DNA from 2 places in the Streptomyces sp. NPDC002386 genome. Region 1 is predicted to be linked to the other one. Evidence: predicted binding sites of a transcription regulator. Region 1 holds the regulator's gene; the other holds the start of a gene.
The links. Region 1 encodes HrcA, which represses chaperone genes, less so after heat shock. Its sites were predicted from a motif close to TTNGCACTCNGNNNNNCNGAGTGCNAA; they were not measured.
Positions count from the first base shown of each region.

Region 2: groES (co-chaperone GroES) is a predicted target of HrcA. The motif match lies at 8,984-9,010, and genes of this name have one in related genera.

Region 1 is NZ_JBSFBX010000001.1:389,747-400,557, reverse strand. It holds gene ACWCPN_RS01805 (AMP-dependent synthetase/ligase) at 1-364, shown strand, start outside; gene ACWCPN_RS01800 (SpoIIE family protein phosphatase) at 555-2,366, shown strand; gene hemW (radical SAM family heme chaperone HemW) at 2,394-3,626, shown strand; gene ACWCPN_RS01790 (DUF3097 domain-containing protein) at 3,657-4,466, opposite strand; gene ACWCPN_RS01785 (MBL fold metallo-hydrolase) at 4,501-5,223, opposite strand; gene hrcA (heat-inducible transcriptional repressor HrcA) at 5,383-6,399, shown strand; gene dnaJ (molecular chaperone DnaJ) at 6,400-7,536, shown strand; gene ACWCPN_RS01770 (nitronate monooxygenase) at 7,696-8,817, shown strand; gene ACWCPN_RS01765 (16S rRNA (uracil(1498)-N(3))-methyltransferase) at 8,814-9,566, shown strand; gene ACWCPN_RS01760 (VOC family protein) at 9,583-9,975, shown strand; gene ACWCPN_RS01755 (hypothetical protein) at 10,069-10,623, shown strand; gene ACWCPN_RS01750 (S41 family peptidase) at 10,670-10,811, shown strand, end outside.
Region 2 is NZ_JBSFBX010000010.1:21,716-32,526, forward strand. It holds gene ACWCPN_RS20745 (beta-xylosidase/alpha-l-arabinosidase) at 1-1,210, opposite strand, end outside; gene ACWCPN_RS20750 (LacI family DNA-binding transcriptional regulator) at 1,398-2,429, shown strand; gene ACWCPN_RS20755 (endo-1,4-beta-xylanase) at 2,533-3,894, shown strand; gene ACWCPN_RS20760 (YciI family protein) at 4,189-4,545, shown strand; gene ACWCPN_RS20765 (RNA polymerase sigma factor) at 4,591-5,844, shown strand; gene ACWCPN_RS20770 (class I SAM-dependent methyltransferase) at 5,861-7,042, opposite strand; gene ACWCPN_RS20775 (polysaccharide deacetylase family protein) at 7,133-8,080, shown strand; gene ACWCPN_RS20780 (polysaccharide deacetylase family protein) at 8,077-8,925, shown strand; gene groES (co-chaperone GroES) at 9,157-9,465, shown strand; gene groL (chaperonin GroEL) at 9,589-10,811, shown strand, end outside.

The DNA of each region.
Region 1 (10,811 bases):
GGCGGTGTGCCCCTACGTCTCCAACATCCTGGTGCACGGCGCCGACCGGAACTACTGCACCGCCCTCATCGCCCTCGACGAGATCGCGATCCAGCAGTGGGCCAAGGACAACGGCCTCGACGGCAAGTCGTACGCCGAGGTGGTGGCCGCCCCGCAGACCGTCGAGATGGTCGACGGCTACGTCAAGGAGCTCAACGAGGGCCTGCAGCGCTGGCAGACCATCAAGAAGTTCCGGCTGCTGCCCCGTGATCTCGACGTGGAGCACGGCGAGATCACGCCGAGCCTGAAGCTGAAGCGGCCGGTCGTGGAGCGGGAGTACAAGCACCTCATCGACGAGATGTACGCCGGGACCCGGGAGTCCTGACGCCGTGAAGGGAGGACGGCGGGGGCCCCACCGGCGGTGCGGCCCCCGCCGTCGTTCCGACTGGCTTCGCATCCCGCCCGGAACTGACCGTCTTCCTGCGCCTCGGTAGCACAGTTCCCTTGCGTTGCCGCCCGCTTCGGTCACTCACCGCATTGGCTCGCGTCCTGTCTGTCACCCTGGCCGCATGGACATGGCGGCCATACCGACGCAGCGGGAGAACGACACCCACGCCCCGGTGGTGCGCGGGCACGCCGGCCTGCCCGGCAGCCCCCTCGCCCCGGGCTCCGCGCGCGCCCTGGTGCGCGCCGCGCTCGCCGACGTCCCCGGGGTGTCCCGGCGGTTCGTCGACGACGCCATGGCCGTCGTCAGCGAGCTCGTCACCAACGCCGTCGTCCACGCCGGCACCGACATCGAGGTGGACTGGCGCCTGGAGGCGACCGGCGCCCTCGTGGTCGAGGTCGGCGACCGCCATCCGGCCCGCGCCCCGCGCGACCCCGGCACCGGCGAGGCACCGTACGAGATGTCCGAGTACGGGCGCGGACTGCGCCTGATCGCCGTCCTCGCCGAGTCCTGGGGCGTCACCTACCGCCGGGGCGGGAAGACCGTGTGGGCGCGGCTGCGCCCCGGCGGCGAACCCCTGGACGGACCCGCCCCCGATCACGCCCTGGACGTCGCCGAGGTCCTCGCCCCGCGGCCCCGGGGCGCCGGACGCGACCGGGACTGGCTCGGCCGGGGCGCGCTGTCCTTCCTCGCCGAGGCCTCCGACCTGCTCGCCGGACAGCTCGACGAGAACCTGGTCGCCGCCCTCACCGGCCGCCTGATCGTGCCCCGGCTCGCCGACTGGTGCGCGGTGTGGCTGGAGGACGAGGCGACCGTACGCGGCGGCGACGGCGGCGCGCCCGCCCGGGTCTGGGTGGCCGGCGAGGACCGCGCCGAGGAACTGCACCGCGCCCTGGAGAAGGACCCGCCCCGGCCGCCGGAGGGCCTGAGGCCCGACCCCGAGCCCTACCCCTGGCCCGGTGAGGCGCTCGGCACCCACGGCACGGCCCTCGCCTTCCGCCTCATCGCCGGCGGCCGCCCGCTCGGCACCCTGGTCCTCGGGCGGTGCGGACAGCCCCGGTTTCCCGCCGAGGTCACCGGCCTGGTCGAGGACCTGAGCCGCCGGGTGGCCCTCGCCATCGGCGCGGCCCGGCAGTACGCCCGGCAGGCCACCATCAGCGCCGTCCTGCAGCGCGGGCTGCTGCCCGGAGCGGTCGCCGAGATCCCCGGGATGAGCAGCGCCCTCGTCTACGAGCCCCGCGACAAGGGCGGCCCGAGCGGCGACTTCTACGACCTGTTCCCGGCGGGCGACGGCCGCTGGTGCTTCGCCGTGGGCGACGTCCAGGGCAAGGGCCCGGAGGCGGCCGTCGTGATCGGGCTCGCCCGGCCGTGGCTGCGCCTGCTCGCCCGCGAGGGCTACCGGGTCGCCGACGTCCTGGACCGGCTCAACCAGCTCCTCCTCGACGACGCCACCGAGGCCGCCGACGCCGCGGCCCGCGCGCTGGTCGCGGCCGGCGGCCGGCCGGTGGCCGCCGGGGACGGACCGCAGACCCGCTTCCTGTCCCTGCTCTACGGCGAGCTGACGCCCCACGCGGACGGCGGCGTCCGCTGCACCCTCGCCTCCGCAGGGCATCCCCTGCCGCTGCTGCTGGACCCCGACGGCCAGGTGCGCACCGCCGCCCGCCCGCAGACCCTGCTCGGCGTCGTCGAGGACGAGACCTACACCAGCGAGACCGTCGAGCTGCGGCCCGGCGACAGCCTGCTGTGCGTCACCGACGGCGTCACCGAGCGGCGCTCGGGCTCCCGCCAGTTCGACGACGGCGACGGGCTCGCGCGGGCCCTGTCCGGCTGCGCGGGCCTGAACGCCGAGGAGATCGCCGAGCGGATCCGCCGCCTCGTGCACGACTTCGGCGGCGGCCAGCCCGAGGACGACCTGGCCCTGCTGGTGCTCCAGGCGGGGTGAGTCCCGCCGTACGGGACAATGGGGGACATGCCTTCCGCACTCCCCGACGGTGAGCCCGTCCCCGACGACGGCGCGCTGCCCGCCTCCGCGCTCGCCGGGGCCCCCGATCGCCCCCTCGGGTTCTACCTGCACGTCCCGTACTGCGCGACCCGCTGCGGCTACTGCGACTTCAACACGTACACCGCCACCGAGCTGCGCGGCACCGGCGGCGTGCTCGCCTCCCGGGACAACTACGCGGACACCCTGACGGACGAGATCCGGCTGGCGCGGAAGGTGCTCGGCGACGATCCCCGCCAGGTCCGCACCGTCTTCGTGGGCGGCGGCACGCCCACCCTGCTGGCCGCCGACGACCTGGTCCGCATGCTCGCGGCGATCCGGGACGAGTTCGGTCTGGCGCCGGACGCGGAGATCACGACCGAGGCGAACCCGGAGTCGGTCGACCCGGCCTACCTCGCCACCCTCCGCGAGGGCGGCTTCAACCGGATCTCCTTCGGCATGCAGAGCGCCCGGCAGCACGTGCTGCGGATCCTGGACCGCACGCACACCCCCGGCCGTCCCGAGGCCTGCGTGGCGGAGGCCCGGGCCGCGGGCTTCGAGCACGTCAACCTGGACCTGATCTACGGCACCCCGGGGGAGAGCGACGACGACTGGCGGGCCTCGCTGGACGCGGCGATCGGCGCGGGCCCCGACCACGTCAGCGCCTACGCCCTGATCGTCGAGGAGGGCACCCAGCTCGCCCGCCGCATCCGCCGCGGCGAGGTCCCGATGACGGACGACGACGTCCACGCGGACCGCTACCTGATCGCCGAGGAGAGGCTGTCCGCCGCGGGCTTCGACTGGTACGAGGTCTCCAACTGGGCCACCTCCGAGTCCGGGCGCTGCCTGCACAACGAGCTGTACTGGCGGGGCGCGGACTGGTGGGGCGCCGGACCCGGGGCCCACTCGCACGTGGGCGGGGTGCGCTGGTGGAACGTCAAGCACCCGGGCGCCTACGCGGCGGCCCTGGCCTCGGGCCGGTCCCCGGGCGCGGGACGCGAACTGCTCTCGGACGAGGACCGGCGGGTGGAGCGGATCCTGCTGGAGCTGCGGCTGCGGGAGGGCGCCCCGCTGTCCCTGCTGAAGCAGGACGGCCTGGCGGCCTCACGGCGGGCCCTGGCGGACGGCCTCCTCCAGGAGGGCCCGTACGGCGCGGGCCGCGCCGTCCTGACCCTGCGCGGCCGCCTGCTGGCGGACGCGGTGGTACGGGACCTGGTGGACTGATCGCTCCGGCGCCCGGCGCCCGCGAGGGCGTCAGACCTCGCCGTCGCCCGTGACGAAGTCGATCAGTTCCTCCACCCGTCCCAGCAGATCCGGCTCCAGGTCCTTGTAGGACCGCACCCGGGACAGGATGTGCTGCCAGGCCGCGCCCGTGTTCTCCGGCCAGCCCAGGGACCGGCACACGCCGGTCTTCCAGTCCTGGCCGCGCGGGACGCGGGGCCAGGACCGGATGCCCAGAGCGGCGGGCTTCACCGCCTCCCAGACGTCGATGTACGGGTGCCCGACGACCAGCGCGTGCTCGCTCGTCACCGACTGGGCGATGCGCCACTCCTTCGTGCCCGGCACCAGGTGGTCCACCAGGACACCCAGCCGCGCGTCCGGGCCCGGCGCGAACTCCGCGACGATCGACGGCAGATCGTCCACGCCCTCCAGGTACTCCACGACCACGCCCTCGATGCGCAGGTCGTCGCCCCACACCTTCTCGACCAGCTCGGCGTCGTGCCGGCCCTCGACGTAGATGCGGCCGGCGCGGGCCACGCGCGCGCGTGCGCCGGGAACGGCCACCGAACCGGACGCCGTACGGGTGGGCCGCGCCGGACCCGACGGCGGCCGCACCAGGGTCACCACCCTGCCCTCCAGCAGGAAACCGCGCGGCTCCAGCGGGAACACCCGGTGCTTGCCGAAGCGGTCCTCCAGCGTCACCGTGCCCGCCTCGCAGCCGATCACCGCCCCGCAGAAACCGGTCCCGGGCTCCTCCACCACCAGTCCCGGCTCCGCCGCGACCTCCGGCACGGGCTGGGACTTCTTCCACGGCGGGGTCAGATCCGAGGTGTACTGGCGCATTCGGACGACGATAGGAGAACCGGCGGCCCTGTGCTCATGACACGCCGAAACGCGCCGCCAGCTCGTCCCGTTGACGCCGGACGAACGCCGCGTCCACCACCGCTCCGTGACCGGGCACGTACAGCGCGTCCTCACCGCCCAGGGACAGCAGGCGGTCGAGGGCGTCCGGCCAGCGGGACGGGACCGCGTCCGGGCCCGCCTGCGGCTCACCAGACTCCTCCACCAGGTCGCCGCAGAAGACGACCTCCGGGACGCCCGGCACCAGCACCGCCAGATCGTGGGCGGTGTGGCCCGGGCCCACGTTGGCCAGCAGCACCTGACGACCGTCGCCGAGGTCCAGCGTCCACTCGCCCGAGACCAGGCGCCGGGGCGGCGCCAGGGCGTCCACCGCCTCGTCGGCGTCCGGTATCGGCAGTCCGTTCCTGACCGCGTCCAGGCGCAGTTCCTCGCGCTCGTGCGCCAGCACCGCGTCCATGCCGACCGCCGCGTACACCTCGGCCCCCGCCAGGGCGGACGCCCCGAAGACGTGGTCGAAGTGGGGATGGGTGAGCGCGAGATGGGTCACACGGTGCCCGGTGAGCCGCTCCGCCCGCTTCCGCAGCCGCGCGCCCTCGGCGAGGCTCGATCCGGCGTCCACCATCAGCGCCGTGCCCGCCCCGAGCACCAGGCCCGCGGTGCAGTCCCAGCCGGGCAGCCGGCACCGCCCGACCCCGTCGGCCAACCGCTCCCATCCCAGCTCTTCCCAAGTCACGGTCATGACGCGACGCTAACGGTAGGACGGGGTACGGCGGGACCGACCTTGCCCAGTGAGTACCCCACGGCCGTACACTGGCCGGGTACCGCTGGCACTCGGACACGCAGAGTGCCAGGCGGACGACCGAGGGCCGAGCGGAAGACGTGCTGGAGGTGCGCGCGGATGCTGAGTGAACGCAGACTTCAGGTGCTGCGCGCCATCGTCCAGGACTACGTGGGCACCGAGGAGCCGGTCGGTTCCAAGGCGCTCACCGAGCGGCACAGTCTCGGCGTGTCCCCGGCGACCGTGCGCAACGACATGGCCGCCCTGGAGGACGAGGGATACATCGCCCAGCCGCACACCAGCGCCGGGCGCATCCCCACCGACAAGGGCTACCGGCTGTTCGTGGACAAGCTCGCGGGCGTCAAGCCGATGACGGGGCCCGAGCGCCGGGCGATCCAGAACTTCCTCGAGGGCGCCGTCGACCTCGACGACGTCGTCGCGCGCACGGTGCGGCTGCTCGCGCAGCTGACCCGGCAGGTCGCCGTCGTGCAGTACCCGTCCCTGACCCGGTCCACCGTGCGGCACGTGGAGCTGCTCTCGCTCGCCCCCGCGCGCGTGATGCTCGTGCTGATCACGGACACCGGCCGGGTCGAGCAGCGGATGGTGGACTGCCCGGCGCCGTTCGGGGAGACGGCCCTCGCCGACCTCAGGGCGAGGCTCAACAGCCGGGTCGCGGGCCGCCGGTTCACCGACGTGCCGCGCCTGGTCGAGGACCTCCCCGAGGCGTTCGACCACGAGGATCGCGGTACGGTCTCCACAGTGCTCTCCACTCTGCTGGAGACACTGGTCGAGGAGAACGAGGAGCGGCTGATGATCGGCGGCACGGCCAATCTCACCCGCTTCGGACATGACTTTCCCCTCACGATCCGCCCCGTCCTGGAGGCCCTCGAGGAGCAGGTCGTGCTCCTCAAGCTCCTCGGCGAGGCGAAGGACCCGGGCGTGATGGTGCGCATCGGGCACGAGAACGCACACGAGGGACTCAACTCCACGTCCGTCGTGTCGGTCGGCTACGGTTCGGGCGGCGAGGCGGTTGCCAAGCTCGGCGTGGTCGGACCGACCCGCATGGACTACCCGGGAACGATGGGAGCGGTACGCGCAGTGGCACGGTACGTCGGACAGATCCTGGCGGAGTCGTAAGTGGCCACGGACTACTACGCCGTTCTCGGCGTGCGCCGCGACGCGTCGCAGGATGAGATCAAGAAGGCGTTCCGTCGGCTCGCGCGCGAGCTGCACCCGGACGTCAACCCCGATCCGAAGACCCAGGAGCGGTTCAAGGAGATCAACGCCGCTTACGAGGTGCTGTCGGACCCGCAGAAGAAGCAGGTCTACGACCTCGGCGGCGACCCGCTCTCCCAGTCGGGCGGCGCGGGCGCGGGCGGCTTCGGGGCCGGTGGCTTCGGCAACTTCTCCGACATCATGGACGCGTTCTTCGGCACGGCGTCGCAGCGCGGGCCCCGCTCGCGCACGCGGCGCGGCCAGGACGCGATGATCCGGATCGACGTCGAGCTGGACGAGGCGGCCTTCGGCACGACCAAGGACATCCAGGTCGACACCGCGGTCGTCTGCAACACCTGCAGCGGCGAGGGCGCGGCTCCGGGCACGACCGCCCAGACGTGTGACATGTGCCGCGGCCGCGGTGAGGTGTCGCAGGTCACCCGGTCCTTCCTGGGCCAGGTCATGACCTCCCGCCCCTGCCCCCAGTGCCAGGGCTTCGGCACGGTCGTGCCGACCCCGTGCCCGGAGTGCGCGGGCGACGGCCGGGTGCGCTCCCGCCGCACCCTCACCGTGAAGATCCCGGCCGGTGTCGACAACGGCACCCGCATCCAGCTCGCCGGCGAGGGCGAGGTCGGCCCCGGCGGCGGTCCGGCCGGCGACCTCTACGTCGAGATCCACGAGCTGCCGCACTCGACGTTCCAGCGGCGCGGCGACGACCTGCACTGCACGGTCACCATCCCGATGACCGCGGCGGCTCTCGGCACCAAGGTCCCGCTGGAGACGCTGGACGGCCTGGAGGAGGTCGACATCCGGCCGGGCACGCAGTCCGGCCAGTCGATCCCGCTGCACACCCGGGGCGTCACGCATCTGCGCGGCGGCGGCCGGGGCGACCTGATCGTCCACGTCGAGGTCACCACCCCGACCAAGCTGGACCCCGAGCAGGAGCGGCTGCTGCGCGAGCTGTCGAAGCTGCGGGGCGAGGAGCGTCCGCAGGGGCAGTTCCAGCCGGGGCAGCAGGGGCTGTTCTCGCGGCTGAAGGACGCGTTCAACGGGCGCTGAGGGAGACGGGCCGAGCCCCTCGGCCCAGCCAGGGGGCCCGGCCCCCTGGCCCCCGGACCGGGCCCGCCCGCCGGCCCGGCCCACCGGGCCGGAAAATGGCATGTGCCAGGCGGGAACACCCGATTCGGCGCACCCCCCGGGACGTGACAACATGCGGTCATGTCCTCCGCACTGACCGATCTCTTCCCCCGGCCGATCGTGCAGGCTCCCATGGCGGGCGGCGTCTCCGTGCCGCAGCTCGCCGCGGCCGTGTCCGAGGCCGGCGGGCTCGGGTTCCTCGCCGCCGGGTACAAGACCGCCGACGGCATGTACCAGGAGATCAAGCAGCTGCGGGGACTCACGGGCCGGCCCTTCGGCGTGAACCTCTTCATGCCGCAGCCCGAACACCCCGGTGCGGGCACCGGCTCCACCGGAGCGGCCGGGGCCGCGCCCTTCGACGCCGGCGCCGTGGAGGTCTACACCCACCAGCTCGCGGGCGAGGCCGCCTGGTACGAGACCGAGCTGGGCGACCCGGACAGCGGCCGGGACGACGGCTACGACGCCAAGCTCGCCGTGCTGCTCGACGACCCGGTGCCGGTGGTCTCCTTCCACTTCGGGGTCCCGGCCCGTGAGGTCATCGACTCCCTGCACCGCGCCGGGACGTTCACCCTGGCCGCCGCCACCACCCCCGAGGAGGCGCGCGCGGTCGAGCGGGCCGGGGCCGACGCGGTGATCGCGCAGGGCACCGAGGCCGGCGGCCACCAGGGCACCCACCGGGACGTCCCCGAGAACGACGGCTCCGGCATCGGGCTGCTGTCGCTGCTCACGCAGGTCCGCGAGGCCGTGCGCATCCCGGTCGTCGCCGCCGGCGGCATCATGCGCGGCGCCCAGATCGCCGCCGTCCTCGCGGCGGGCGCGAGCGCCGCCCAGCTCGGCACGGCCTTCCTCGCCACCCCGGAGTCCGGGGCCCACGCCCTGCACAAACAGGCACTGACCAATCCGCTGTTCGCGCGCACCGAACTGACCCGCGCCTTCTCCGGCCGCCCGGCGCGCGGCCTGGTCAACCGCTTCCTGCGCGAGCACGGCCCCTACGCCCCCGCCGCCTACCCGGAGGTCCACCACGTGACGGCGCCGCTGCGCAAGGCCGCCGCCAAGGCCGGTGACGCGCAGGGCATGGCGCTGTGGGCGGGCCAGGGGCACCGGCTGGCCCGGGAACTGCCGGCCGCGCAGTTGGTGGAGGTGCTGACGGCCGAGCTCGCCGCGGCCCGGACGGAGCTGTCGGCCGGGGGTGACGCGCGATGACCGCGCCGGTGTTCGTCGTCGACTCGCTCGAGGGTGTGGGCCCGGGCTCGGTCATCGACGTGGAGGGACCCGAGGGCCGGCACGCCGTCTCGGTGCGGCGGCTGCAGCCCGGTGAGGAAGTCGTGATCACCGACGGCCGGGGCCGGGGAGCCTCCGGGGTCGTCGTCAGCACCTCGGGCAAGGACCACATGTCCGTCGAGGCCCGCGCGTTCCCGGCGGAGCCCGAACACAGCCCTCGCATCACCGTCGTCCAGGCCCTCCCGAAGGGCGACCGCGGTGAACTGGCCGTGGAGATGATGACCGAGACGGGCGTCGACGCGATCGTGCCCTGGCAGGCCGCGCGCTGCATCACCCAGTGGAAGGGCGACCGCGGGCAGAAGGCCCTCGCGAAGTGGCGCGCCACCGCCCGCGAGGCCGGCAAGCAGTCCCGCCGCCTCCGCTTCCCCGAGGTCGCGGACGCCGCGACGACCCGACAGGTCGCCGCCCTGCTCGCCGCGGCCGACTTCGCCGCCGTGCTCCACTCGGACTTCGAGCACGACAGCACCCCCCTCGCCACCGCCGAACTCCCCGGGCAGGGCGAGATCGTGCTGGTCGTGGGACCCGAAGGAGGCGTGGCCCGCGACGAGTTGGCGCTCTTCGAGGAGGCGGGCGCCAAGCCGTGCGTGCTGGGCCCCACGGTGTTGCGCACCTCCACCGCCGGCACCGCCGCGGCGGCCCTCCTGCTGGGCCGCACCGGCCGCTGGTCCTGAGCGCCGGGGGACAGTCATGGAACTCGCCCAAGTCCGGCTCCTCGTGAGCGACTTCGCGGCCTGCTACCGCTTCTACGCCGACGTCCTCGGCCTCAGGCCGCAGTCCGGGACCGGCGAGGGACCGTACGAGAAGTTCAGCCCGCACGCCGGCTCGGCCGGGATCGCGCTGCAGGACCGCGCGATGATGGCCGGGGTCCTGGCGGAGCTGGGCGGGACGGCCACCGGGCACCGCTCCCTGGTCGTGCTGCGCGTGGACGACCTCGACGCGTACTGCGCGCAGATCACCGACCGGGGCGCGACCGTGCTGCACGGGCCGGCCCCGATGACCGACCGCATGCGCGTGGCCCACCTCAAGGACCCGGAGGGCAACGTGGTGGAACTCCAGGAATGGCTCCTCCTGCGCGGTTGACGGCCGGGGCGCGCGGCGGCCGCCGCTGCCCGAACGGGTGAGTGGCCGTATGCGGCCTTCCGTCCGTGGAGCGGCGGTGGCACGCTGCCCTGCATGGGGGCATCGAGGCGGATTCGGCGCCGGCCGCGGATCGTGCGCGGTGCGGCCGTGGCGGGGCTCGTGGTGCTGGGCGCGGGCGCGGTGGTGGCGTGTCAGCCGGGGGACCTGAGTTCGGCCTCGGCCGCGTACACCACCGACAGCACCGCGACCGCCGAGCTGAAGCGGCGGCACGTGGACGTGAGCTGGCTCACCTGCACCGGCGACTACGGCGGCAAGGGCGGTGCCACGGCCCGCAGTTCGCCCTCGCCGACGCAGAGCACCGTCGTGTCCGTCGACTGCCAGGGGCAGACCAGGGACGGGCGGCGGATCACGGTCGAGGGGAAGGTGACCCGGGCCGTGGACGGGGCCTGTGTGCGCGGTGATCTGACGGCCAGGGTCGGCGGCAGGCAGGTGTTCCGGGTCAGCGGGCTCGGCGACTGCGACGCCACGCCCGGTCCGACGTACCGGCCGCCCACCCAGCGGGGCGGGCAGCCGACCGTCACCGTGACCGTGACGCGGACCATCTGGTGCACGAACGACCCGGGTTGCCGGCCCGTGGAGGGCAAGTGATCGGAACCGGGAGCGGGGGACACCGGTCGCTGCGTACAGTGACGGGGTGACTCAGGCGGCTTCGACGGCATCCTCCGGCTACCTCCGATTCCCGCACCCGCACGGCGACTTGGTGACCTTCGTCGCCGAGGACGACGTCTGGCTGGCCCCCCTCGACGGCGGGCGTGCCTGGCGGGTCAGCGCCGACA
Region 2 (10,811 bases), on a different contig from region 1:
CCAGCGGCAGCAGCCCGTCGGGGTTGTCGAGCAGGACCACCGACTCCTCGGCCAGCCGGCCGGCCAGGGCGCGGTTGGCGGCCGAGTCCAGGTCGACCGGGCCGCCGGGCTCCGGCCGCCAGTCCTCGTCCAGCAGGCCGAGCCCGCACTTCTGCAGCAGGACCCGGCGGGCCGCGCGGTCCACCAGCGACTCCGGGACACGGCCCGTCCGCACGGCGGTGACGAGCGGGGCGCCGTAGCACTTCAGGGTCGGCAGTTCGACGTCGACGCCCGCCGCCAGGGCCAGGTGCGCCGCCCCGGCCTCGTCCTCCGCGACCCGGTGCTGGCTCAGCAGGAAGCCGACGCCGAAGTAGTCGGCTACCACTGTGCCGGTGAACCCCCACTCGCCGCGCAGGAGGTCGTCGAGCAGCCGGGGGTCGGCGGAGACCGGTACGCCGTCGGTCTCGGTGTAGGAGGCCATCACCGAGCGCGCTCCGCCCTCGCGCAGCGCCATCTCGAACGGCGGCAGGGTCACGTCCGCGAACTCCCGTACGCCCGCCCGTACGGGGGCGAGGTTGCGGGCGCCCACCGAGGAGGCGTACCCGGCGAAGTGCTTGAGCGTGGCGACCACCCCGGCCGACTCCAGGCCGCGCACGTAGGCCGTGCCGACCGTGCCGACCAGGTAGGGGTCCTCGCCGATCGTCTCCTCCACCCGGCCCCAGCGCGGGTCGCGGACCACGTCCAGCACGGGGGCGAGGCCCTGGTGGACGCCGACCGAGCGCAGGTCGCGGCCGATGTGCCGGCCCAGTTCGGTGACGAGCGCCGGGTCGAAGGACGCGCCCCAGGCCAGCGGTACCGGGTACGCGGTCGCGCCCCACGCCGTGAAGCCCGCCAGGCACTCCTCGTGGGCGACCGCCGGGATGCCGAAGCGGCTCGCCCCGGCGATGCGGCGCTGGGCACGGGCCAGTGCCTGCGCGCCCAGCGCCGGGTCCACCGGGGCGGTGCCGAAGGAGCGGGTCAGCTGGCCGAGGCCATGGGTGATCAGCTCGTCCCAGTCGTAGTCGGCGGTCATCTCGCGCTGCAGCGGGGCGACCCCGTCGCCGTCCGTGGCGGCGCCCACCCACACCCCGTAGAGCTGGGCGGTCTTCTCCTCCAGGGTCATCCGGGAGAGCAGGTCGTCGACGCGCGCGGCGGCGGGCAGGGCGGGGTCGCGCCAAGGAGCGGTGGTCATGAAACTCCCGTCGGAAGGGTCGGGACGTCGGGCGGTACCCCGTTCGTCGGCACACTCTCGCGCTCTCGGGCGGTCGGACTCTCGACAGCGGGCTTACGAATGTTTCGGTCAATGCGTCGAATGTTCCGGAAACCTATGGCGGGAGAACACCTTCGTCAAGAGGTGCCGCAGGGATACGATCGCGGGCATGAAGCCTTCGAAGCCCGCAGAAACGCAGACGGCGACCCTCGCCGAAATCGCCCGGGAGGCCGGGGTCTCCGCTCCGACTGTTTCGAAGGTCCTCAACGGCCGCGCCGACGTGGCCCCGGCGACCCGCACCCGTGTCGAGGAGCTGCTGCGCGCCTACGGCTACCGGCGCCGGCGCGCCGAGGCGTCCCGTTCCCCGCTGATCGACCTGGTCTTCCACGAGCTGGAGAGCGCCTGGGCGATGGAGGTCATCCGGGGCGTGGAGAACGTGGCCCGGGACGCGGGCCTGAGCGTGGTGCTGTCCGAGTCGGCCGGGCGGCTCACCCCGGGCCGCACCTGGGCCGACCAGGTCGCCGCCCGCCGCCCGCACGGCGTGGTCCTGGTGCTGTCCGGCCTCGACGAGTCCCAGCGCGCGCTGCTGACCAGCCGGTCCATCCCGTTCGTGGTGATGGACCCGGCGGGCGACCCGGGTCCGGACGTGCCCTCGATCGGCGCCACCAACTGGCAGGGCGGCCTAGCCGCCACCCGTCACCTGGTGGAGCTGGGCCACACCCGGATCGGCGCCATCAGCGGCCCCTCCCGGATGATGTGCAGCCGGGCCCGCGTCGACGGCTACCGGGCCGCGCTGGAGACGGCGGGGCTGCCGGTCGATTCCTCGCTCGTCGCGACCGGCGACTTCCACCACGACGCCGGCTACCGGCTGGGCCTGGAACTGCTGCGCCGCCCGGACCGGCCCACCGCCGTCTTCGCGGGCAACGACCTCCAGGCCCTCGGCCTGTTCGAGGCCGCGCGCGAGCTGGGGCTGCGCATCCCGGAGGACCTCAGCGTGGTCGGCTTCGACGATCTGCCGGTGGCCCGCTGGGTGGGGCCGCCGCTGACGACCGTGCGCCAGCCGCTGACCGAGATGGCCGAGGCCGCGGCCCGGCTGGTGCTGGAACTGGGCCGCGCCGAGGACGAGCGGGCGGCGACCCGGGTGGAGCTGGCGACCAGTCTGGTGGTGCGCAGCAGTACGGCGGCGCCGGCCGCCGGGTGACATGAGTGGCCGGAAGACGACGTATTGACGGGTGGGGCGTGCGCCCGCACACTCCTCCGAAGTCAGTCGGTTGTACGACCGAAACTTTCGGAGGCCCCCCGCCATGAGAACCTCCAGAACTTCCTTACGCGCCTGTCTGGCCGCCCTGGTCGCCGCCGCGGCCCTCTGCACGGCCGGTACCGGCACCGCCCGTGCCGCCGACCCGCCGCTGCGCGACCTCGCCGCGGCGAAGGGCAAGGTCATCGGCACCGCGGTCACCGGTTCCAAGCTCACCGGCGCCTACGCGGACATCACCGGGACGCAGTTCGGCTCGCTCACCCCGGGCAACGCCATGAAGTGGGGCTCGGTCGAGCCCACCCGGGGCAGCTTCAACTGGAGCGAGGCCGACCAGATCGTGGCCTTCGCCCAGGCCCACGACCAGCAGGTGCGCGGCCACACCCTGGTCTGGCACAGCCAGAACCCGAGCTGGCTGACCAACGGGAGCTGGACCCCGGCCCAGCTCGGCACCCTGCTGCGGGACCACATCGGCACCGAGGTCGGCCGCTACAAGGGCAAGGTGTCCGTCTGGGACGTGGTCAACGAGCCCTTCGACGAGGACGGCAGCTACCGCTCGACGATCTGGTACGACGGCCTCGGCTCCGGGTACATCGCCAACGCCCTGACCTGGGCGCACGCGGCCGACCCGAACGCCAAGCTGTACATCAACGACTACAACGTCGAGGGCGTGAACGCGAAGTCCACCGCCCTGTACAACCTGGTCAGGTCCCTCAAGCAGCAGGGTGTGCCGATCGACGGCGTCGGCCTCCAGGCCCATCTGATCCTCGGCCAGGTGCCGGCTTCGCTCCAGCAGAACATCCAGCGCTTCGCGGACCTCGGCGTGGACGTGGCCGTCACCGAGCTGGACGTCCGGATGTCCCTGCCCGCCGACAGCGCGAAACTGGCGCAGCAGGCGGCCGACTTCAAGTCCGTGACGGCCGCCTGCACGGCCGTGACCCGGTGCGTCGACGTCACGGTGTGGGGCTTCACCGACTCCGACTCCTGGGTGCCGAGCACCTTTCCCGGCTACGGGGCGGCGACGCCGTACGACGAGAACTACCAGCCGAAACCGGCGTATCACGCGATCGCCGAGGCGCTGGGCGGGGGAGGCGGCACGAGCGAACCGCCGCCGGGCGCTGCCTGCTCGGCCGCCTACGGCCTGACCGGCCAGTGGGACGGCGGATTCACCGGCCAGGTGAGGATCTCCTGCTCGGGTGCCTCGCTGTCCTCCTGGAAGGTGAACTGGACCTACGGAGCCGGCCAGCGGATCACGCAGGCCTGGAACGCCACCTGCACCCAGTCGGGCACGGAGGTGTCGTGCGCGAACGCCTCGTACAACGGCGCGGTGCCGGACGGCGGTTCGGTGACCTTCGGGTTCAACGCCTCCTGGAGCGGCAGCAATCCGGTGCCCACGGTGAGCCTCGGATGAGCAGTCTCCGAGAAGGCCGGATCTCAGGGCTTCCGCCGGCAGTCCTCTCACCATCCGGATCCACGTTCCTTCCGTGACCGGATCGGCACGGCGCCGTCCGACCCCGACCGGGTGGTGGCGAAGGAGCCGGCGGCGGGCGAACTGCGGGCGTCGCCGCGCTGAGCGGCGGCCCCTCCGGGCGGCCGGAAAAAAATCTTCGGGAAATGTCCGCGCGGCTGTCGATCCGGCCGTCTCCCGTTCGACGTACAGGTGAGCGGCGGGGACCGGCCCCGTCGCCCGGACCGAGGAGTCACCATGCCCCGCTACCTGTCGCTCGTGCGCATCGAGGAGAACTCCGCCCCCGCCGAGGGCCCCAGCGAGGAACTGATGCAGCGGATGGGCGAGCTGATCGAGGAGATCACCAAGGCCGGCGTCATGCTCGACACCGCCGGACTCACCCCCTCCGCCCAGGGCGCCCGGGTGCGCTGGGAGGGCGGCAGGATCTCCGTCACCGACGGGCCCTTCACCGAGTCCAAGGAGGTCGTCGGCGGCTACGCGCTCATGCAGTGCAAGGACATGGCCGAGGCGCTGGAGTGGACCAAGCGGTTCCTGAAGACCCACGAGGAGTTCTGGACCGTCACCTGCGAGGTCCGGGAGATCGCCGAGGGCTGAGCCCTCCTTGGCTCCGGAGGGCCCGGGGGTGTTGCATGGTGGGCTGTGGAAACACAGCCCACCGCGGCACACGCCATCGAGACCGTCTTCCGGCTGGAGTACCCGCGCGTCGTCGCCGGCGTCGCCCGGATCGTGCGGGACCTCGGCATCGCCGAGGAACTGGCGCAGGACGCGCTGGTCGCCGCCCTGGAGCGGTGGCCCCGCGACGGTGTGCCCGACAACCCCGGCGCCTGGCTCACGGCCACCGCCCGGCACCGCGCCGTCGACCTGGTCCGGCGCCGCGAGACCTACGCCCGCAAGCTCGCGGAGATCGGCCGGACCCTCCCGGACACGGCCCCGCCGCCCGAGCCCGCCGACCCGGACGACATCGACGACGACCTGCTGCGGCTCGTCTTCACCACCTGCCATCCGGTGCTGTCCCCCGAGGCCCGCGTCGCCCTCACCCTGCGCCTGCTGGGCGGTCTCACCACGGCGGAGATCGCCCGCGCCCATCTCGTCCCGGAGCCTACGGTCGCCCAGCGCGTCGTCCGCGCCAAACGCACCCTCGCGACGCGGAACGTCGCCTTCGAGGTGCCGTACGGGCCCGACCGCGAGGCCCGCCTCGGCTCGGTCCTCGACGTCATCTACCTGATCTTCAACGAGGGTTACGCGGCCACCGCCGGCGACGACCTGCTGCGCCCCGGGCTGTGCGAGGACGCGCTGCGGCTGGCCCGGCTGCTGTCCGGGCTGATGCCGAAGGAGCCGGAGGTGCACGGCCTCACCGCGCTGCTGGAGTTCCAGGCCTCGCGCACCGCCGCCCGCACCGCCCCCGACGGAACCCCGGTGCTGCTGGAGGACCAGGACCGGCGCCGCTGGAACCGTATGCTCATCGCCCGCGGCATCCGGGCCCTGGCCCGCGCCGAGGCCACCGCCACCGGCGCACCCGGCCCCTACGCCCTCCAGGCGGCCATCGCGGCCTGCCACGCGCACGCGTTCACCTACGCGGAGACCGACTGGCGGACCATCGCCACCCTCTACGCCCTGCTCGCCGCCCGGGCCCCGTCGCCGGTCGTCGAACTGAACCGCGCGGTGGCCGTGTCGAGGGCCGAGGGCCCGGCCGAAGCGCTCGCGCTCGTCGACGCCCTGGCCGGCGAACCCGCGCTGCGCGACTACCACTTGCTGCCCAGCGTCCGCGCCGACCTGCTGTCCCGCCTCGGCCGTACGGCGGAGGCCCGCGCGGAGTTCGAACGCGCGGCCTCGCTCACCCGCAACGCACGCGAGCGCGCCCTGCTGCTGCGCCGGGCCGCCGAGGCAGGCTGAGGGGCCGGTCGCGGTCTCAGCGCGCCGGGCGGCCGACCAGCATCGTCGGGGCTCCCGCGACCCGGGTCAGGAAGACCGTTGCGGAGTGCGGGCCCTGGGGTCTGACCTTGCGGCGCAGTTCCTCGGGCTCGACCGCCGAGCCCCGCTTCTTCACGGTCAGGATGCCGACCTCGCGCTCGCGCAGCAGGGCCTTGAGCCTCTTGACGTTGAAGGGGAGCTGGTCGGTGATCTCGTAGGCGGTGGCGTACGGAGTGTTGTGCAGCTCGTCGGAGGTGATGTAGGCGATGGTCGGGTCGATCAGCCCACCGTCCAGGTCCTCGGCCACCTCGGCGACCAGGTGGGCGCGGATGACGGCGCCGTCCGGCTCGTACAGGTACCGCCCGACCGGCCGGACCCGCGGGTCGGGGAGCATGGTGTCGGGTGTCACGTAGATGCCGGCGCCGGCGGGGAGCAGCGTCGCCCGCCGGGCCCCCGGCGTCACGTCCGGGCCGAACCACAGGATGGCCTCCTTCACGTCCCCTCCGTCCGAGACCCATTCGGCCGTCGCGTCCGCGGGGATCGCCTCGTGCGGAATGCCCGGGGCGATCTTCAGCAGGCCGCGCGGCGCCCCGAGCGCGGCGGACACCGCCCATGACAGGGGAGGGGAGTAGGCCTCCGGATCGAAGATGCGGCCGCGCTTGCCGGACCGGCGGGCCGGGTCGACGAACACGGCGTCGTATCCGGCCGTGTCCACCTCCGTCACGTCGGCCTCGCGCACCTCGATCAAGCCGGCGAGACCGAGCGCGTCGGCGTTGGCGCGGGCCGCCTCACAGGTCAGCGGGTCACGGTCGACGGCCAGCACCCGGATCCCGGCGCGGGCGAACGCGATCGCGTCGCCGCCGATCCCGCAGCACAGGTCGGCGACGGACCGCACCCCGTTCGCCCGGAGGCACTCGGCCCGGTGCGTCGCCACACTCGTCCGCGTCGACTGCTCGACGCCGTTGGGCGTGAAGAACATCCGGGCGGCGTCCCGTTCGCCGAACTTGGCCACCGCCCGTTGCCGCAGCCGTGCCTGCCCCAGCGCCGCGGACACCAGCTCGGCGGGGTGGTCCCGGCGCAGCCGGGTGGCGACGGCCAGCTCGCGCGCGGGGTCGGTGTCGCGCACCTCGTCGAGCAGGGCGCGGCCTTCGGGGGTGAGGAGGAGGGCGAGGTCGTTCACCGGGTCATTGTGGGCCAGTCGGTGGATGGTGCGCCTCCGGCGGCGGTGTCGGACCGGGTTCGGCGCCGGGGCCTGCGAGGATCCGACGCCATGCGAGAAGTAGTACAAAATGACAAAAAGCGGTCTCGTGACACACGTCCGTCCCTCCCCGGGACCGCCCTGCGCTGCGGCGTGGCCGTTCTGGTCTCGGCCGCCTTCGTCTCCGGCTGCGGTTCCCCGGGCCAGGGTTCCGGCGCCCACTCCGGGCCGGGCCACAACTCCGGCCAGGGCGGCCCCGCCCAGGCCCTGACCCCCGAGGCCCGCCGCGCCGCCGAACAGGCCCGGCTGGTCGCGGCCGCCCAGCGCTGGAAGCTGGCCCGGGTGCCGCTCGCGCCCCCGGCGCCCCCGGCCGTCAAGCCGAAGATCACCCCGCGCGACGGCTTCGAGGTGGACGGCCAGGAGGAGGAGAACCTGCCCCCGGTCTTCACCACCGTCCCCACCGGCAAGAAGGTCGTCTTCCTCACCATCGACGACGGCGCCGAGAAGGACCCGGCGTTCCTGCGCATGATGAGCGACCTGAAGATCCCCTACTCGGCCTTCCTCAGCAACTACCTGGTGAAGGACGACTACGGCTACTTCCGCCGGATGCAGGCCGAGGGCCACACCCTCAACAACCACACCCTCACCCACCCCTACCTGCCCGGCCTCTCCTACGAGCAGCAGCGGGACGAGATCTGCGGCATGCAGGACATCATGAAGAAGCAGTTCGGCAAGGCGCCCACCGTCTTCCGGCCGCCCTACGGCAACTACAACGGCGACACCCTGCGCGCCGCCAAGTCCTGCGGGATCAAGTACGCGCCGATCTGGGACGAGGAGGTCTTCGTCGACCACTGGGAGTACCGCGACTGGGACCGCAGCCTGCACCCCGGCGACATCGTGCTCACCCACTTCCGCGGCCGCGACGACTGGAACGGCACGATGGTCGACGACATGCGCAGGTTCCTCGACAAGGTCACGCGCGAGGGGTACGCCGTGGCGCGCCTGGAGGACTACCTGTGAGGCGCCGGGGGCGGCCGGCGGGCCGGCCGCGGCGCACGCGGACCGCTGCGGCGGCCGCGCTCGCCGCGGCCCTCCTGCTCACCGGCTGCGCCCAGTCCGTCGACCCCATCGAGCGACTGGGCAAGCGGGCCGCCCAGGGGGCCCGGCCGCCGAGCGCGGCCGTCGGCGCGGCGCACCGCCGCTGGGGTCTGGACGCCCCGCTCGCCGCCCCGCCGAGCCACCCGGCCCGGCCCCTCGGCGCCCGCCGGACCGACGCCTCGCCGCTCCCGGTCGTGGACCACGTCGACACCACCGACCCGGTCGTCTTCCTCACCTACGACGACGGCGCCGAGCGGGATCCGCGGTTCGCCGACATGGTCCGTGAACTCCGGCTGCCGGTCAGCCTCTTCCTCACCGACACCGTCGCGGGCCCCGGCTACGGCCGCTTCGCCCGGCTGCGCGCGGTCGGCGCCACGATCGAGAACCACACCCTCGACCACCCGGCACTGCCCGGACTGCCCTACGCCGGGCAGCGCGCCGAGATCTGCGGCCAGCGCGACAAGCTCGGCTCCCGCTTCGGTGTCCGCCCCCGCCTCCTGCGGCCGCCCCGCGGCGCCTACGACGCCACCACCCTGCGCGCCGCCGCCGACTGCGGCGTCTCCGCCGTCGTCCTGTGGCGCGCCGCCGTCGGCTCCGGCGGCATCGTCTACCGCGGGGGACCGCGGCACCTGGCCCCCGGCGACATCGTCCTCGTGGGCCCCGGCCGGGACGCCGGCCCCGGCCTGGCGGAACGCACCGCCCGCCTGCTGCGCCGGGCCCAGAGCCAGGGCCTGACAGTGGCCCGCCTGGAGGACTACCTGGCCTGAGCCGCCCACCCGGGACGCTCCCCACCGGCCCCGGCCGGGCCGACGCGCCGCACCGCCATTGGCACTCCGCTTGACCGAGTGCTAATCGCGGTCATAGTCTCGGCTCTGGCACTCGGCAGATGAGAGTGCCAACCACGCGACGGGCAGGTCCGGCACCCGCGACGACGGATCCACCTGGTCGCCACCTCAGACAGTTAACCCCGTGAGATCTCCGAAGGGGGAGGTCGGACCGTGACGACCACCAGCTCCAAGGTTGCCATCAAGCCGCTCGAGGACCGCATCGTGGTCCAGCCGCTCGACGCCGAGCAGACCACCGCCTCTGGCCTGGTCATCCCGGACACCGCGAAGGAGAAGCCCCAGGAGGGCGCCGTCCTCGCCGTGGGTCCGGGCCGCTTCGAGAACGGCGAGCGCCTGCCGCTCGACGTCAAGGTCGGCGACGTCGTCCTGTACAGCAAGTACGGCGGCACCGAGGTGAAGTACAACGGCGAGGAGTACCTCGTCCTCTCGGCTCGCGACGTCCTCGCGATCATCGAGAAGTAAGACACCTCGAGCACTTTTGATGCTTGACGCTGCGCCCCTGGCCCCCGCGACCACATAAGAAGCCGGGCGCCCGGGGCGCAGTGCCTTTTTCACCCACAGATTTCCGAGAGGGCTCCCGCTGTCATGGCGAAGATCCTGAAGTTCGACGAGGACGCCCGTCGCGCCCTCGAGCGCGGCGTCAACAAGCTTGCCGACACGGTGAAGGTGACGATCGGCCCCAAGGGCCGCAACGTCGTCATCGACAAGAAGTTCGGCGCGCCCACCATCACCAACGACGGTGTCACGATCGCCCGTGAGGTCGAGATCGAGGACCCGTACGAGAACCTCGGCGCCCAGCTGGTGAAGGAGGTGGCGACCAAGACCAACGACATCGCTGGTGACGGCACCACCACCGCCACCGTGCTGGCCCAGGCGCTGGTGCGCGAGGGTCTGCGCAACGTCGCCGCCGGTGCCTCCCCGGCGCTGCTGAAGAAGGGCATCGACGCCGCGGTCAAGGCCGTCTCCGACGACCTGCTCGCCTCGGCCCGCCCGATCGACGAGAAGTCCGACATCGCCGCCGTCGCCGCGCTGTCCGCCCAGGACCAGCAGGTCGGCGAGCTGATCGCCGAGGCCATGGACAAGGTCGGCAAGGACGGTGTCATCACCGTCGAGGAGTCCAACACCTTCGGTCTGGAGCTGGACTTCACCGAGGGCATGGCCTTCGACAAGGGCTACCTGTCGCCCTACTTCGTCACCGACCAGGAGCGTATGGAGGCCGTCCTCGACGACCCGTACATCCTGATCAACCAGGGCAAGATCAGCTCCATCCAGGACCTGCTGCCGCTGCTGGAGAAGGTCATCCAGTCGGGTGCCTCCAAGCCGCTGCTGATCATCGCCGAGGACGTCGACGGCGAGGCCCTGTCGACCCTGGTCGTCAACAAGATCCGCGGCACCTTCAACGCCGTCGCGGTGAAGGCCCCGGGCTTCGGCGACCGCCGCAAGGCCATGCTCCAGGACATCGCCACCCTCACCGGCGGCACCGTCATCTCCGAGGAGGTCGGCCTCAAGATCGACCAGGTCGGTCTGGACGTGCTCGGCTCCGCCCGCCGCGTGACCATCACCAAGGACGACACCACGATCGTCGACGGCGGCGGCAACTCCGCCGACGTCGCGGGCCGCGTCGCGCAGATCAAGGCCGAGATCGAGAACACCGACTCCGACTGGGACCGCGAGAAGCTCCAGGAGCGCCTCGCGAAGCTGGCCGGCGGCGTGTGCGTGATCAAGGTCGGCGCCGCCACCGAGGTGGAGCTGAAGGAGAAGAAGCACCGTCTGGAGGACGCCATCTCCGCGACCCGCGCCGCGGTCGA